Regions from separate parts of the Arthrobacter sp. STN4 genome, predicted to be linked through region 2. Evidence: riboswitches for the same ligand, from Rfam matches in the RefSeq annotation. Region 2 holds a riboswitch; the other holds the start of a gene.
The links. Region 2 has a riboswitch for thiamine pyrophosphate ahead of MMF96_RS07370 (bifunctional hydroxymethylpyrimidine kinase/phosphomethylpyrimidine kinase). Riboswitches for the same ligand answer to the same signal wherever they lie in the genome.

Region 1: linked by a shared signal. The riboswitch ahead of MMF96_RS12025 (ECF transporter S component) and the one ahead of MMF96_RS07370 (bifunctional hydroxymethylpyrimidine kinase/phosphomethylpyrimidine kinase) in region 2 are both predicted to bind thiamine pyrophosphate.

What each region holds. Positions count from the first base shown of each region.
Region 1 is NZ_JAKZGX010000015.1:23,285-30,398, reverse strand. Features, by position in the region: gene MMF96_RS12040 (UDP-N-acetylglucosamine 1-carboxyvinyltransferase) at 1-466, opposite strand, end outside; gene MMF96_RS12035 (energy-coupling factor transporter transmembrane protein EcfT) at 603-1,400, opposite strand; gene MMF96_RS12030 (ATP-binding cassette domain-containing protein) at 1,397-3,037, opposite strand; gene MMF96_RS12025 (ECF transporter S component) at 3,040-3,666, opposite strand; TPP riboswitch at 3,711-3,832, opposite strand; gene MMF96_RS12020 (plastocyanin/azurin family copper-binding protein) at 3,955-4,902, opposite strand; gene MMF96_RS12015 (DUF4235 domain-containing protein) at 5,339-5,599, shown strand; gene mnhG (monovalent cation/H(+) antiporter subunit G) at 5,624-5,983, opposite strand; gene MMF96_RS12005 (monovalent cation/H+ antiporter complex subunit F) at 5,980-6,246, opposite strand; gene MMF96_RS12000 (Na+/H+ antiporter subunit E) at 6,252-6,854, opposite strand; gene MMF96_RS11995 (Na+/H+ antiporter subunit D) at 6,851-7,114, opposite strand, start outside.
Region 2 is NZ_JAKZGX010000007.1:47,559-54,672, forward strand. Features, by position in the region: gene MMF96_RS07370 (bifunctional hydroxymethylpyrimidine kinase/phosphomethylpyrimidine kinase) at 60-1,625, opposite strand; TPP riboswitch at 1,616-1,714, opposite strand; gene MMF96_RS07375 (Rne/Rng family ribonuclease) at 1,829-5,596, opposite strand; gene MMF96_RS07380 (vitamin K epoxide reductase family protein) at 5,992-6,615, shown strand; gene ndk (nucleoside-diphosphate kinase) at 6,711-7,114, opposite strand, start outside.

The DNA of each region.
Region 1 (7,114 bases), on a different contig from region 2:
GGTCCAGGACGGCGGGACGGCGGATCTGGAGGTCGTTGGCGTTCAGCCAGCGGCATTCAACGCCGATGCTCGTCAGCAGCTCCACAATCCGGTTGACCTCTTCAATGCGGGCCAGGCGGCGCAGCGTGGTGGTGCCGCGGTTGATGAGGCTGGCGCACAGCAGGGCCACACCGGCGTTCTTGCTGGAGTTGACCTCCACGCTGCCGGAGAGTTCGCGGCCGCCGTGCACGCGCAGGTGCGTCACCACGTTTTTGGGCGAATTGCCGACGTTCACGATCCGCCGGCCCAGCAGCGACTCCATGCGCTGGATCATCTTCAGGCTCAGGTTTTGCTTGCCCTGTTCCATGCGTGCCACGGCACTCTGGCTGGTGCCCAATTGCGCTGCGAGTTCCAGCTGGGTCCAGCCCTTGTCGTTGCGGGCATCCCGGACCATTACACCTACGGTTTCTGCAGCCACTTGAGTCATGAAACTTTTATATCATGGGACGCATATTTGCCTGGTATTTAGTGACGCATTCGCTGTGAATGTCGAATTATCCGTGCCCTTAATCACTGTGTGCGATAAATGGTTCAACAGGGTCATGGCCCCGGCCACGCCAAGGCTACCCCAGCACGGGGTTCCAGGTGCCCAGCACGACGGCGGCGAGCGCCGCGGCCGCGGCAATCACCACTCCGGCGGCGGCCACCCAGGCGTCCCGCTGGCTGAAGGTGGACCCCCGCGCCCAGGTGCGGGGCCCGGCGCCAAAGCCCTTCGCCTCCATCGTCACGGCCAGCCGGGATGCGCGGCGGATGGCCTGGACCAGCAGTGCCATGGCCTGTCCCAGCGAGGCCTTGAGCCCGCTGAAGAAGCCCGGCTCCCCACCGACGCCCCGGGCCCGCCGGGCCATGCCCAGCGTCTGCCACTCCGCCACCAGCAGGCCCACCAGGCGCATCGCGGCCAGGGCCCCGAGCACAAAGCGGTGCGGCAGGTGCAGCTTCTGCGCCAGTGCGTCGGCCAGGTCCGTCGGGTCGGTGCTGGCGAGCACGATGACGCCGGGCAGGGCGATGGCGAGGCTGCGCAACGCGATCGCCACACCGGATTCCACCGAGCCGGTGGTGAAGACCAGCGGGCCCGCCGCCAGCAGCAGTTCCCCCGTCTTCGGGGCCAACAGGGCCGTGCCATAGCCGCCCACCAGGGCGGCAAACAGGATGGGCCAGCCACGCCGCAGCAGCATGCCGGCACCCAGGCCGGCCAGCGGCAGCACGGCACACTCGAGCACCAGCGCCGTCGTGGCGGACGCCCAGTCGATGGTGACCAGCAGGACCAGGGTGATGGCCAGTCCGGCGCCGAGCTTGGCCAGGGGATTCGCGCCCGCCAGCCAGGCGCGGGACCGGGGCTGGGCCAGGATGTCCACGCTCATCGCCGCACCGCCTTGCCGGCCGCCCCGGCCGGCGGCGCAGCGACCGCCGGATCCGCCGAGCGGTCCGCGGGGCCGTCATGGTCCCGGGCCTCAACGGGGGCAGCCCCCCCGGCCGGGGCGCCGAGGACCAGCCGGTCCCCGCCCAGGACCTGGGAGAACGTGGCGTCGTGGGTTACGGAGACCACGGCCGTGCCCGCGTCGAGCAGTTCGGTCAGCAGCGAGGCCAGCTCCGCCCAGGTGTTGGCGTCCTGCCCAAAGGTGGGCTCGTCCAGGACCAGCACCTGCGGGCTGGCGGCCAGCACCGTGGCCACGGACAGCCTGCGCTTTTCGCCGCCGGAGAGGGTGAAGGGGTTGGCGCCCGCCACGTGGGCCAGCCGCAGCCGCTCCAGCAGGCCGTCCACGCCGTCTTCGCCGTGTCCCAGCAGCCGTGGGGCGAACAGCAGTTCCTCGCGCACGCTGCCCGTCACAAACTGGTGCTCCGGTTCCTGGAACACGGTGCCGATCCGGCTGATCAGCTCCCGGCCGCGCCACTTCAGCGGCGCGCTGCCGGCGCCCCGCGCCAGCGGCTCAAGGGCTTCGAGCCGTCCGCCCGCCGCAGGCAGCAGCCCGGCAAGGGTCAGTGCCAACGTGGATTTCCCGGCCCCATTGGGCCCCGTCACGCTGAGCGCCCGCCCGGCGGAAATCCGCACGGACGGCACCACGGCGGCCGGCACGGCCGGGTGCCGCCGGCGGCCCTTGGCCCGGGACACCGCCAGGGACTCCGCCGCAAGCAAAAGGTCCGTGCTGTCGTCGTGCGGGGGAAAGCCGGTGCGCGGACGGACGGCGGGCACGTGCCCGGGCACCCACACGCCCGCGGCGGACAGCATGCCCGCCGCCTGGGCCAGGACCGCGGCGGGCGGGCCGTCCAGCAGCACGCCGCCGGGCTCCCCCGCCGCTTCGGGAGCCAGCACCACGATCCGGTCCACGACGTCGAGCCACACGGACACGCGGTGTTCCACCACCACCAGGGTGGCGCCGGTTTCATCCAGGCTGTTCCGGACGGCGTCGCGCACGTCCACCACCCCGGCCGGGTCCAGGTTTGCCGTGGGCTCGTCCAGGAGCAGCAGGCCGGGGCGCATGGCCAGCATGCCGGCCAGTCCGAGGCGCTGCTTTTGGCCACCGGACAGCGCGGAGCTCGGGTGGTCCAACGGCAGCCGAAGGCCCACGGCCTCGAGCGCCGCGGGCACGCGGCGCCAGATCTCCTCCCGCGGCACGGCCAGGTTTTCGGCACCAAAGGCCACGTCGTCGCCGATGCGGGAGAGCACCACCTGGGAATCGGGGTCCTGCTGCATCAGGCCGGTGCGTCCGCGAGACTCCGCCACGGGTGCGCCGTCGATCAGCAGGGACCCAAACTCGTCCGCGTCCTCATCGACGCCAAGCACGCCGGCGAGCGCGTGCAGCAGCGTGGACTTTCCGGCGCCCGAAGGCCCCAGCAGCAGCACGCGTTCGCCCGGCGCGATCTCCAGGTCGAGGTCGTGGACGGCCTTGGCGGCGCGGCCCGAATGCTGCCAGCCCCACCCCTTGGCGCTGATCCGGGCGGGTGCCACGCCAAGCCCGGCGGCCCGGCCCGGACCGCCGGCCGGGGCCGTTGCCCCCACGGCTACACCACCGGTTCGGTGGCGGCGCCGCGGGAGGTCAGGTTGGCCAGGACACCTGTGCGTGCCAGCCCGCGGACGGCGAGCCAGGACAGCAGCCCGGCGATGACGGCGCCGGAGATGGCACCGAAGACGGTGTAGACCAGCTTCCAGACAAACGCCCACTCCACGTTCCAGACCAGGGAGTCGTTGATGCCCATCGCCACACCGGACAGGGCGCCGGCCAGCAGCGCCACCGGCAGCGAAAAGCGTCGGTAGCGGACCACGGCGAAAATGAGCTCCGCGCCGATGCCCTGGACCAGGCCGGAGAGCAGGACGGTGAAGCCAAAGGAACTGCCCAGCAGCGCCTCCACAATGGCCGCCACGATTTCGCAGAACAACGCCGCGCCGGGTTTGCGGATCACCAGGCCGCCGATGACGCCGGCGATCAGCCAGCCGCCGCCGTAGAGTCCGCCGAGAGGCGGGAATGCGGCGGTGGCAGCCGCGATCACGCCGTAGGCGGCAGACCACAGCCAGAAGATGACGCCCACGGCGACGGACAGGACGGCGGCCACCACGATGTCCACCACGCGCCACGTGGTTTTGGGTGCTGCCTTGGGGTTTGCGGAATTGCCCGCGACTGACTCGCTCATGTTTCCTCCTTTGCAGGAGGGGCGGTGCGGCGGTATCTCCGCGCACCGAAGAGAACTCGACTCCCTTCGCCGGTACTAGCCGGAGCAGGTTCGAGGGTCTGCGGCGGACCGCACTCTCAGCGCCCTGTTCCGGGATCCGGGACGGGACGCTCCCCTGTCGTGTTGAATTGCGGCTTCAGTCTACCCGCGGCGGCGTGCCGCGGCCAACGTTCCTGGCGCACGACGGCGGGAGGCCGGCCCGGGTGGCCGGCCTCCCGCCGTCGTGCCTGGCTGGGCTGGGTTCCGGCGTTACCCCACCACCACCGTGCCCACCATGCCCATGTAGTCATGCAGGGCACAGATGTAGCTGAAGGTCCCTGCCTTCGTGAAGGTGACGGTGAACGTGGATCCCGGGAGCATGAGCCCGGAATTCAGGTCCCCACCGGCAAACGCCGCAGGATTGCCCACGGGCATGTTGAAGTCCGCCGGCTCCGTCCCAAAGGTGACCGTGTGCGGGGCCGCCATGCCGTTGTTGATGAACGTGACCGTTTCGCCCACATGGATGCGCACCGTGGGCTGGATGTAGCGCATCACCATGGCCACCCCGTCGTCGGCGCCGACGTAGACGTGGTGCGAATCAGCCTGCGCTGCCGTTGCATTCCAGAGCATGCGCCCGTCCAGCAGGATCCCTTGTGCCTGCTGCCGGCTCTGCCTGTTGTAGTCGTTTTGCGTGTAGGGGTATGGCGTGCCGGCCGCCGCCACGTGGACGGTGCCCTTCATCATGGCCCCGTGCACCAGGCAGTAGTACGTGAAGTCGCCGGCTGCGGGGAACTGCAGGCTGTAGCTCGCCACGGCAGGAAAGCCGCTGTCGGACACGTTGGTCAGGATGCCCGAGTTGTAGTAGGACGCCCCGTCGTAGGTGCTGCCGCCAATGGGGAACAGCTGCGTCGGGTCGCCGGGGTTGAAGGCCATCAACGGCGCGCCGGGCGGCAGGAAGGTGACGGTGTGCGGCTCGGCCGAGTTCGCCTGCCAGGTGACGGTGTCCCCCGCGTCGACATAGACGTCGGTGGGCAAAAACGCCATGCTCTGGATGGCCTGGTCCGGTGACTCATTTCCAGCCAGGACTGTCCAGGTGTGCGGGCCCTGCCCGCCTGCGCCGGGGTCGGCGACTGCCGGGCCCGAAAGTGCCAGCGGCACCAGCAGCGCCAAGAGTGCGGCAACCAGCACCGGCACCTTGCGCGAAGAAAGATGGTTCAAGCGAAGATTTTCCAAACGACGCCTCATGGGTCGTTCCCTTCTCGAAAGCTGCGGCCCCCTGGCCAGGCGGCCGCGCGAGATGGTCCCTCCCTCAAGGGGGCCCGCTCTGTCCGGCCGGCATGCCGGCGGGACCGGATGCGCATGGAACCCCCTGAGCTCCGGGTCCAATGCGCGCCGCCCGCCATGGCGGGCGGGGCGTTGATGATGGGGCATTGTGCTGCCACTGCCCGGCGCACCCGCAGCGCCGTCAAGGACAACTGACAGCCCGCGAACACGCACTTCCCATGGTGCACCCGGGCGGGAGGCTTGTCGACAAGTGGTCAGGGAATTCCGTCCAAGTACCGCCGCATCCTGCTTGCCCCGGCCCGCTGACCCGTTAGGCTGGCAGGGAACTTTCACAGCGCATCAAGCCCGCCGCACACCAAGGAGAGTCATTGTGAATATCGTCTTCAAGCTGCTGGGCACGGGCGTGAGCCTGGCCGCCGGGTTTGCCGCCGGCAAGATCGTGGACGTCGCCTGGGAGAAGGGCACCGGCAACAAGCCGCCCAAGGACGGCGCCGACCTGGAAAACAGCCTGCGCTCGGCCCTGGCCTTCGCCCTGGTGTCCTCCGCCGTGGCCGCCATCATCCAGGTCATTGCCGGGCGCACCACGCAAAAGGCCATCGCCCGGTTCAACAAGCACCCCGAAGAGGTCTAGCCCGAACGGTTGGCAGCCGCGGCGCTACTCTTCGTCCCGGTCGTCCACGACGGCGGCCACCACGTCGTTGAGCTCGTCCGTGCTGAGCAGTTCCGGGCGCCGGTGCTTGGTGCGGTACCCGGCACGGCCCACCATGTGCGCGGACACCGGGACCGTGAGCAGTTGGAACAGCCACGCCACAAGAAGCAGCGGCACCAGGGCCCAGGCCCGCATTTGCAGGCCCACGGCGGCCAGCATCAAAAACAGGCCCAGCACCTGCGGCTTGGTCGCGGCGTGCATGCGGCTCATCAAGTCCGGGAATCTCAACAGCCCGATCGCCGCGGCCAGGCTCATCAGCGCCCCGCCCAGCAGGCAGATGGCGGTCAGCACGTCAAGGATGCTCACGCCTCCCCCTTCCGGTGCGCCACGAACCTGGCCACCGTGACGGAGCCGATGAAGCCGATCACGCTGATCACCACCAGCAGCACCAGGTTCCCCGTGTCCCGGTTCACGGCCATCTCCATCGCCAGGCCCGCCCCAAAGATCGCCAGCAGGACGTCGGCGGCTATCACGCGGTCCAGCAGCGAGGGCCCCGCCGCGATGCGGTAGATGGTCCCGGCCGCTGCCAGGGAAAGTACGACGGCGGCAATCACCACCACAATGTGCAAGCCTGTCACTGTGCCTCCTTGGGCGGTGTTCCCTGGGCCGGGCGGCCAGGGGTCCGCGCCTCTTCGGAGAGGGCGGCGAGTTCCTGCCGGCTGCCCATGATGCGGATGATTTTTACCTCGATGTCCTGGATGCCCGTGCGCACCTTCTCCACGCTGTCCGGTGTAGGCGCGTTCATCGCATGCACGTACAAGGTGGAGGTGCCGCGGTCCACCTCCACCACGAGCGAGCCGGGTATCAGCGAGAGCACGTGCCCCACGGCCGTCATGACCAGGTCGGAACGGCTGCGCAGGGGCACGGCCACCACGGCATTGCGGATCCGGGGCCCCTTGGCCACCGCCCACAGAAAAACCTGGCAGCTGGCCACGATGATTTCCTTGAGGAACCACAACGCAAACCACAGGGCCCGGGGCAGGTTGAAGCGCCCGCTCAGCTCCACCGGCGGCAGGTACAGCGCCCGGGACACGCCCCAGGCTATCGCCAGCCCAAAGAGCAGGTTGCCGGGGCTGAAGTTTTGCCAGAGGGCGCCCCACACCACCACCAGCCACACCAGCAGCGGCAGCTTCTGCCAGAAGCGGTGCCATTTTCCCCCCGCGGCCGGCCGGCTCATGGCTGCACCGTCCCGGTGCCCAGCACTGCCTGGATGTAGGGAGTGCGGGCCACCATGCCCTCCGCCGCGTGTTGGCTGAGGGCAAACAGGGGTCCGGCAAAGACACTCAGGGCCACGCCCAGCGCCACCAGCCCCAGGGTGGAGTGGACCATCATCTTGGGCAGGATGGGAATCTCGTTGTCACCGGAGAAGCGGCCTTCCACGGCGTCCACGTGCAGGCTGGTGCGCAGCGCGCGCATGCTGCGTCCGCCGGCGGCATC
Region 2 (7,114 bases):
TGGCGTTCATCACGCCCACCTCGGCGGGGGCCCTGCCGCGCGCCTGGCGGCGGGCCCGTTCAGGCATGGCGGCGGGGTGCATCAAAAAAGTCAACCTCGTACCGTGCCGAATGCACGAAGGCCTCGCGCATGCGCTCCCGCTCCAGGGCAGATCCGCGCACGGCGGCCGCGTCGACGATGGCGACGGCCCGCGCCGTGGCCTCCGCGAAGGCCTCATCCGCGTAGGTCTCCAGCCACTCACCGTAGGGGTGGGCACCTGCGCCCGTGCCGGCGTCGTCCGCCAGCGTGCGGTCCCGCAGGTAGCCGGCGTGGAGCACGCGGCCCACTTCCGCATACAGCCAGTAGCAGGGCAGCACGGCGGCGGCCAGCTCGGCGTAGCTGCCCGAGAACGCCACCGCCGACAGGTGGTCCACATAGTGCTTGGTTACGGGGCCCCGGGCCACCTCCACGGGGTGGCGGCTGAGCCATTCCCGGTGCAGCGCCAGTTCCACGACCAGGCAGTTCTGCGCGCCGGCGGCCCAAAAACGCTGCTCGTCCTCAGTGGGGGCGAGGGCGCTGGCGCGGGACAGCACGCGCGAGTAGGCGTTGAGGTACTGCGCGTCCTGGGCCAGGTAATAGGCAAAGTGCCGCTCGTCGAGCCCGCCCGAGGCCAGCTCGCGGATGAAGTCCAACGCAAAGATGGCCTCGCGCTCCGGTGCGATCTGCGCCCACAGCGACCGGGTGAATTCGCCGGCGGCCGGAGCCTGCAGGGCCCACAGTTCGTGGAAGTGGTTGAGCGGTCCGTGCCCGTGCCCGATGTCGAGGACCCCGGACGCCTGCAGGCAGCCGGTCAGCCAGTCCTTGGCGCGGCGCATGCTTTCGGCCCAGCTGCCGGTCTGCACCTGCAGGGTGGCCAGCGCCGCGGACAGCGAGCAGCCGGTGCCATGCGTGTTGTCGGTGTCCACGCGCGGGCCGGCAAAGATTTCCACCGAGCCGTCCGGTCCCACCAGCGCATCGGGGCACTGGTCACCTTCCAGGTGCCCGCCCTTGACCAGCACGGCTGTCCCGTGGACCGCGGCCAGGGCCTTGCCCTGCTGCAGCGCCGCGTCCCAGCTGGCAGCCTCGGGCTCCCCGCACAGGACTGCCAGTTCGGCCAGGTTGGGCGTGGCCAGGTGGGCCTGATGCAACAGCCGGAGCAGGGACTTGCGCGCGTCCCCGTCCACCAGCGCATCCCCGCTGGTCGCCACCATCACCGGGTCAAGCACGACGACGGGCGGCCGGGTTTCCGCCAGCCACTCCCCCACCGTGTCCATCACCTCGGCGTTGGCCAGCATGCCGATCTTGACCGCGTCAATGGTGATGTCCGCGGAGAGGCTGTCCAGCTGCTGCCGGAGAAAATCCGCAGCCGGGACGTGGACGCCCTGGACACCCTGCGTGTTCTGGGCCGTCAGGGCCGTAATGGCAGCCATGGCGTAGCCGCCGTGGGCCGAGATGGACTTGATGTCCGCCTGGATGCCGGCGCCGCCCGAGGGGTCGGAGCCGGCGATGCTGAGCACGTGCGGCGGCCGCGGTGCGGGACCGGGGGCCGGCTGGTTCGGGGCGGGCTGCGGGTTCGTGGTGGTCCGGGGCGTGGTGTTGTGGGTCAAGCGGACATCCCTTCGCCGGTGCTGGCCGGTCAGGTTCAACGGGTTTGTTCTCAGCCGGCCCTCGTGGCCTGGCACCCCGTGTCGCTCACCACATTAGCGCCCCTGCTTCCGCTTAAGCGAAAACTGGGTGCCAGTAGTTGCCGCATCGCAACCGGAAAAGGTTGACAAAACCGTAACTATTGACACCCAGTTGGGCGGGGACGCTACAGCTCGGAAGCGGGCACGCCGACGCCGAGCATGATGATCGGGGCCGCTTCCTTCGCTGCCGCCGGTCCGGCCTGCGCCGTCTCAGCCTGCGCCGAACCCGTCCGCTCCGACCCGGTGTGCGCGGCCGGCTGGGCCGGGCCGCTTGTGTGAGGCGTGCCGCCCTGCCCGGCCGGGACGGCCGAGGTCTCAACGCTCATGTCCGCACCGCCCTGTGCGCTGCGGGCGCTGCGGTTGCGGCGCGGGCGGCGGGAGCGCGAGCGTTCCGGGGATCCGTCCCGGCCCTCGGACGCGGCGTCGCCGGCGGCCCGGACGGTGCCGGTGCCCGGCCCTGCGGCGGTGGGAGCGGCGGCGGGCGCCGGTGCAACGCCATCCGTGGCCTTCGGGCCGGCGAGCTGGTCCAGTGCCTGGGCCAGGCCGGCCAGCGCCGCCGCCTGCTCGGCACGGTGGTCGTCGCCGGCGGGGTGGTGGCCGCGGGGCAGCGCCACGGCCTCACCGCCGAGCGTCACCGTCGCGGTCTCCGCCAGGCTGGTGGGCAGCGTTTCCACCTCGACGTCGGCGACGTCGTCGTCCGCACGGCCCGGCTCGGTGCGGGCGGGCGCGCCGTTGCCGTTCCCGGCCTGGCCGTCCTGCGCGGGCTCGTGGTGCGCGGCGGCCGCCGCAGCGGCAATGCTGGCCAGCGCGGCACGTGCCTGGGTGGCCTTTTGCTGCCGCTCGGCCTCGGCTGCCGGGTCCACGACGGCGGCCTCAAGGTGCTCGTGCGCCTCCTGCCCGTCACCCTCGTGCTGCTGGGAACGGTTGCGGTTGCGCTTGCGTTCGCTGCGCGTGGAGCGGTTGGCAGTGCGTTCGACGTCGCGGTGCTCGCTCCGGCCCGGCTGCGGGTGGTGCTGCTCGGCAGCCACCGTGTGGACGCGGCGGTGCTCCACGGGGATCTCGTGGGTGACCATGCCCCGTCCGGCGCAGGCCTCGCACAGCTCCCCGAACACTTCCAGCAGCCCGGTGCCCATGCGCTTGCGCGTCATCTGCACCAGTCCCAGGCTGGTGACCTCGGCCACCTGGTGCTTGGTCCGGTCGCGTCCCAGGCACTCGACCAGGCGGCGGAGCACCAGGTCCCGGTTGGATTCGAGCACCATGTCGATGAAGTCGATGACGATGATGCCGCCGATGTCACGCAGGCGCAGCTGGCGCACCACTTCCTCGGCCGCCTCAAGGTTGTTCTTGGTGACGGTTTCCTCGAGGTTGCCGCCGGAGCCGGTGAACTTTCCGGTGTTGACGTCCACCACGGTCATGGCCTCGGTGCGGTCAATGACCAGCGAGCCGCCGGAGGGCAGGAACACCTTGCGCTCAAGGGCCTTGGAGATTTGCTCGTCGATGCGGTGGGCACCGAAGATGTCCTCGGACTTGGTCCATTTTTCCAGGCGGTCCAGCAGGTCGGGGGCCACGTACGTCACGTACGCCTCAATGGTGTCCCAGGCTTCCTCACCGGAGACGATCAGCTTCGTGAAGTCCTCGTTGAAGACGTCGCGGACCACCTTGATGGTGAGGTCCGGCTCGGCGTAGAGCATTTCGGGGGCGAGCGTCTTGGACGATGCGGCACGGGTGCTGATGCCCTCCCACTGGGCGCGCAGCCGGTTGATGTCGTTGGTGAGCTCTTCCTCGCTGGCACCCTCTGCCGCGGTGCGCACAATGACGCCCGCATTTTCGGGCAGGTGGTCCTTCAGGACGCGCTTGAGCCGGTTGCGTTCGACGTCGGGCAGCTTGCGGGAAATGCCGGTCATGGACCCGCCCGGCACGTACACCAGGTAGCGGCCCGGGAGGGAGACCTGGCTGGTCAGGCGCGCACCCTTGTGACCGACCGGGTCCTTGGAAACCTGGACCAGGACGGAGTCCCCGGACTTCAGCGCGTTCTCGATGCGGCGCGGCTGGCCGTTGAGCTTGGCGGCATCCCAGTCCACCTCGCCCGCGTACAGGACGGCATTGCGGCCGCGGCCGATGTCCACGAAGGCGGCTTCCATGCTCGGGAGCACATTCTGGACCCTGCCCAGGTAAACGTTGCCGATGAGTGAATCCTGCTGCGTCTTGGACACGAAGTGCTCGGCGAGGATACCGTCCTCCAGGACGCCGATCTGGATCCGGTCATCGTTTTGGCGAACCACCATGACACGGTCCACGGATTCGCGGCGCGCCAGAAACTCCGCTTCCGTGATCACGGTGCGGCGGCGGCCTGAGTCGCGGGAGTCGCGGCGGCGCTGCTTCTTCGCTTCCAGGCGCGTTGAACCGCGCAGGCTCGTCACCCGGTTGGAGGCACTCTGGGAGGATTCGACGGCGGGGCGCGGTGCCCGCACCTTGGTGACGGTGTTGGGCGGGTCCTCGTCGGTGCCGCCGGTCAGTTCCAGGTCCGCGTCCCCGCGGCGGCGGCGCCGCCGGCGGCGGGACGTGACGCCGTCGGAGTCCTCGGCGGCCTCTGCGGCATGGCCGGTGCCGCCGTCCGCGTCGTTGTCCTGTTCGACGTCGGCGGGTCCGCCGTGGTCGGAGGACTTGTTGCGGCGGTTGCGGTTGCGCCCGCGGCCGCGGCGGTGGTCGGCGGAGTCTTCGTCCTCGGCGTCGTGGTCTTCCCCGACAGCCGCGGTGGTGGGCGCGGGGACGGCCAGGCTGAGGTCGGGGGCCAGGAACAGGCCGGAAATTCCGGCTCCCGGGGCCATGAACAGGGAATCCACGGCCGGGGCGGCATCAGTGGCGGAGGACGCGGGAGCCGTGGCCTGCCCGGCGTCCGCGGCGGTCCCGGCAGCGTCGGCTGCGGTGCCGCTTGCTTCAGCGGACGTGCCTGCGCCCGCCTGGGTGGCGTCGGCGGCTGCCGTCGGTTCCCCGGTGTCGGCATCTGCGGTGTCGCCCGCGGCGGGTTCCTGCACGGGCTTCACGGTGGATTTCGCGGCAGCCGGCTTGCGGCGGCTGCGGGTGGCCCTGGCTGGCGCCTCTTCCGTCGTGGCTGCTTCGGCGGCGGGCGCTTCGGCGGCCTCAACAACGGCAGCGGTCGTTTCGGCGGGCGCTTCTGCGGCGGGGGCGGGCGCTTCTGCGGCGGGGGCGGACGCCTTGGCGCGGCTGCGGCGCGCGGGGGCCTTCTTGGCAGGTGCTTCCACCGCTGCCGGCGTTTCGGCGGGGGCAGCAGCAGCCGCCACGCCGTCGCCTGCCTGGCCCAGGGACAGTTCGCCCTGGACGGCCGTGGCAGCCGGGGCGGTGACCGGTGAGGTGGCCCGGCGGCGGGTGGCCCGCTTGGCGGGGGCCTTCCTCGCTTCGGCAGGCGCCCCGGCAGCAGCCTCGGGGGCGGCAGCCCCGGCACCGGCAGTGCCGGCGTCAGCAGCCGGTGCGGTGGAGGTTGGGGCGGTGGGAGCCTGGTCGGCGGTGGCCAGGCCGTCGAGCAGGTCCGGCGTTTCGGCCACCGCCTTCTTGGCCCGGCTGCGGCGCACCGGCGCCTTCTTGGCCGGGGCGGCAGTTCCGCCCTCGGAGGCAGGCACGTCGGCCGCAGTTCCGGCGTCGGCACCGGCACGGGCGGCACCGGCACGGCTGGCACCGGCACGGGCGGCACTTCGGGAAGCGGCGGCACCCCGGGAAACGGCCGAGGTGTCGGTCACCGTTGCCGTGGCGCGGCGCGGGCGGCGCGCCTTGGCCGGTGCCGCACCGTCGGCGGGACCGCCCACTGCGGCGTTGCCGGCTGCAGCACTGCCTGCAGCTGCTGTGCTTGATTCTGTTGCGGGCTGTTCATTATCCATTTGTGGCGTTACTTTCGCGCCGCTGCCACACCCCCACATCGGGTGCCGCGAACGGCTGATGTGCCGGCACCCGCGGGCGCCGGCGGAAGTCGTCTAATTGCTTCGCGGGCGGCACCACCTTTATACGGGTGCGCAAGCTCGCAGGAAGCCAATGGCGTGCCGCTGCCGCAGTTGCTCTGCGTGGGGCTGCCCGGTGGATGGCTGCCATGGAATGGAGCGTCGTCACCGGCAATCCCGAGGGCCTGCCATTGGACCAAAGGGCGCATGTGGATCGCCGATCAGCCACCCTTATTGTCTCATACGCAGCCGCCGGCAGGGCCTTGGCAGGCACGGCGCGCCAAGTTTGCCACGCTACAATCAGGACAACAATGCTGCCCCGAGGAGAAAAGGCCAAGATGCCGAGCCCCAGTGTTTCCGCGCGCCCAGCCGATGCCGCCCTCGTGGGGGCCCGGCCCTTTGGCTGGTTCCTGGTCATTGCCGGGGCCGTCGCCTGGCTGGCCTCCGCCGCCCTCGTGCTGGACCGCCTCAAGCTGTACGCCAATCCCCACGCGGTCCTGAACTGCGACGTGAACTCCTGGATCTCCTGCGGCGACGTCATGAAGACGCCCCAGGCGGCCATCTTCGGCTTCCCCAACCCGTTCATCGGGATCGTGGCCTTCGCGGTGGTCATCACCACGGGCATGGTGCTGCTCGCCGGCGCCAGGCTCGCGCGCTGGTATTGGATCTGCTTCAATGTGGGCGTCGCACTCGGGCTGGTGCTGGTCTGCTGGTTCTTCACGCAGGCCGTGTATGTGCTGGCCCTTCTGTGCCCTTACTGCATGGTGGTGTGGGCCATGGTGATCCCGGTGTTCGTGTGGGTCACCGTCCGCAACCTCAGGCATGGCGTGATCCCCGCAGCTCCCGCCGTAGCCAGGTTTGCCGCCGACTGGGCCTGGGTCATCACCGCCCTGGCCTACCTGGGCATCATCGCGGCGATCTTCTTCAAGTTCATGCACGTGATCATCCCGTCGAACGCCTGAACCGCCCCGGCGAAAACCTTCCTGCCGGAAAGGCGCGTACGACGACGAAAGGGCACCTCCCGCCGGGAGGTGCCCTTTCGTGTGTGGCCGGCCTTTTAGGCGAACCAGATGCCGATCTCACGTTCGGCGGACTCCACCGAGTCCGAGCCGTGGACCAGGTTCTGCTGGACCTTCAGGCCCCAGTCGCGGCCGAAGTCGCCGCGGATGGTGCCGGGTGCGGCCGTGGTCGGGTCGGTGGTGCCGGCGAGGGCGCGGAAGCCTTCGATGACCCGCTCGCCTTCAAAGATGGCGGCCACGACGGGGCCGGACAGCATGAATTCGACCAGGGGCTCGTAGAACGGCTTGCCGGCGTGCTCTGCGTAGTGCTGCTCGAGCTGTTCGCGGGTGGCGGTGACCTTCTTCAGTTCGGCCAGCGTGTAGCCCTTGGCTTCGATCCGGGCCAGGACGGCACCGGAGAGGTTGCGGGCCACGCCGTCGGGCTTGACCAGGACGAGGGTGC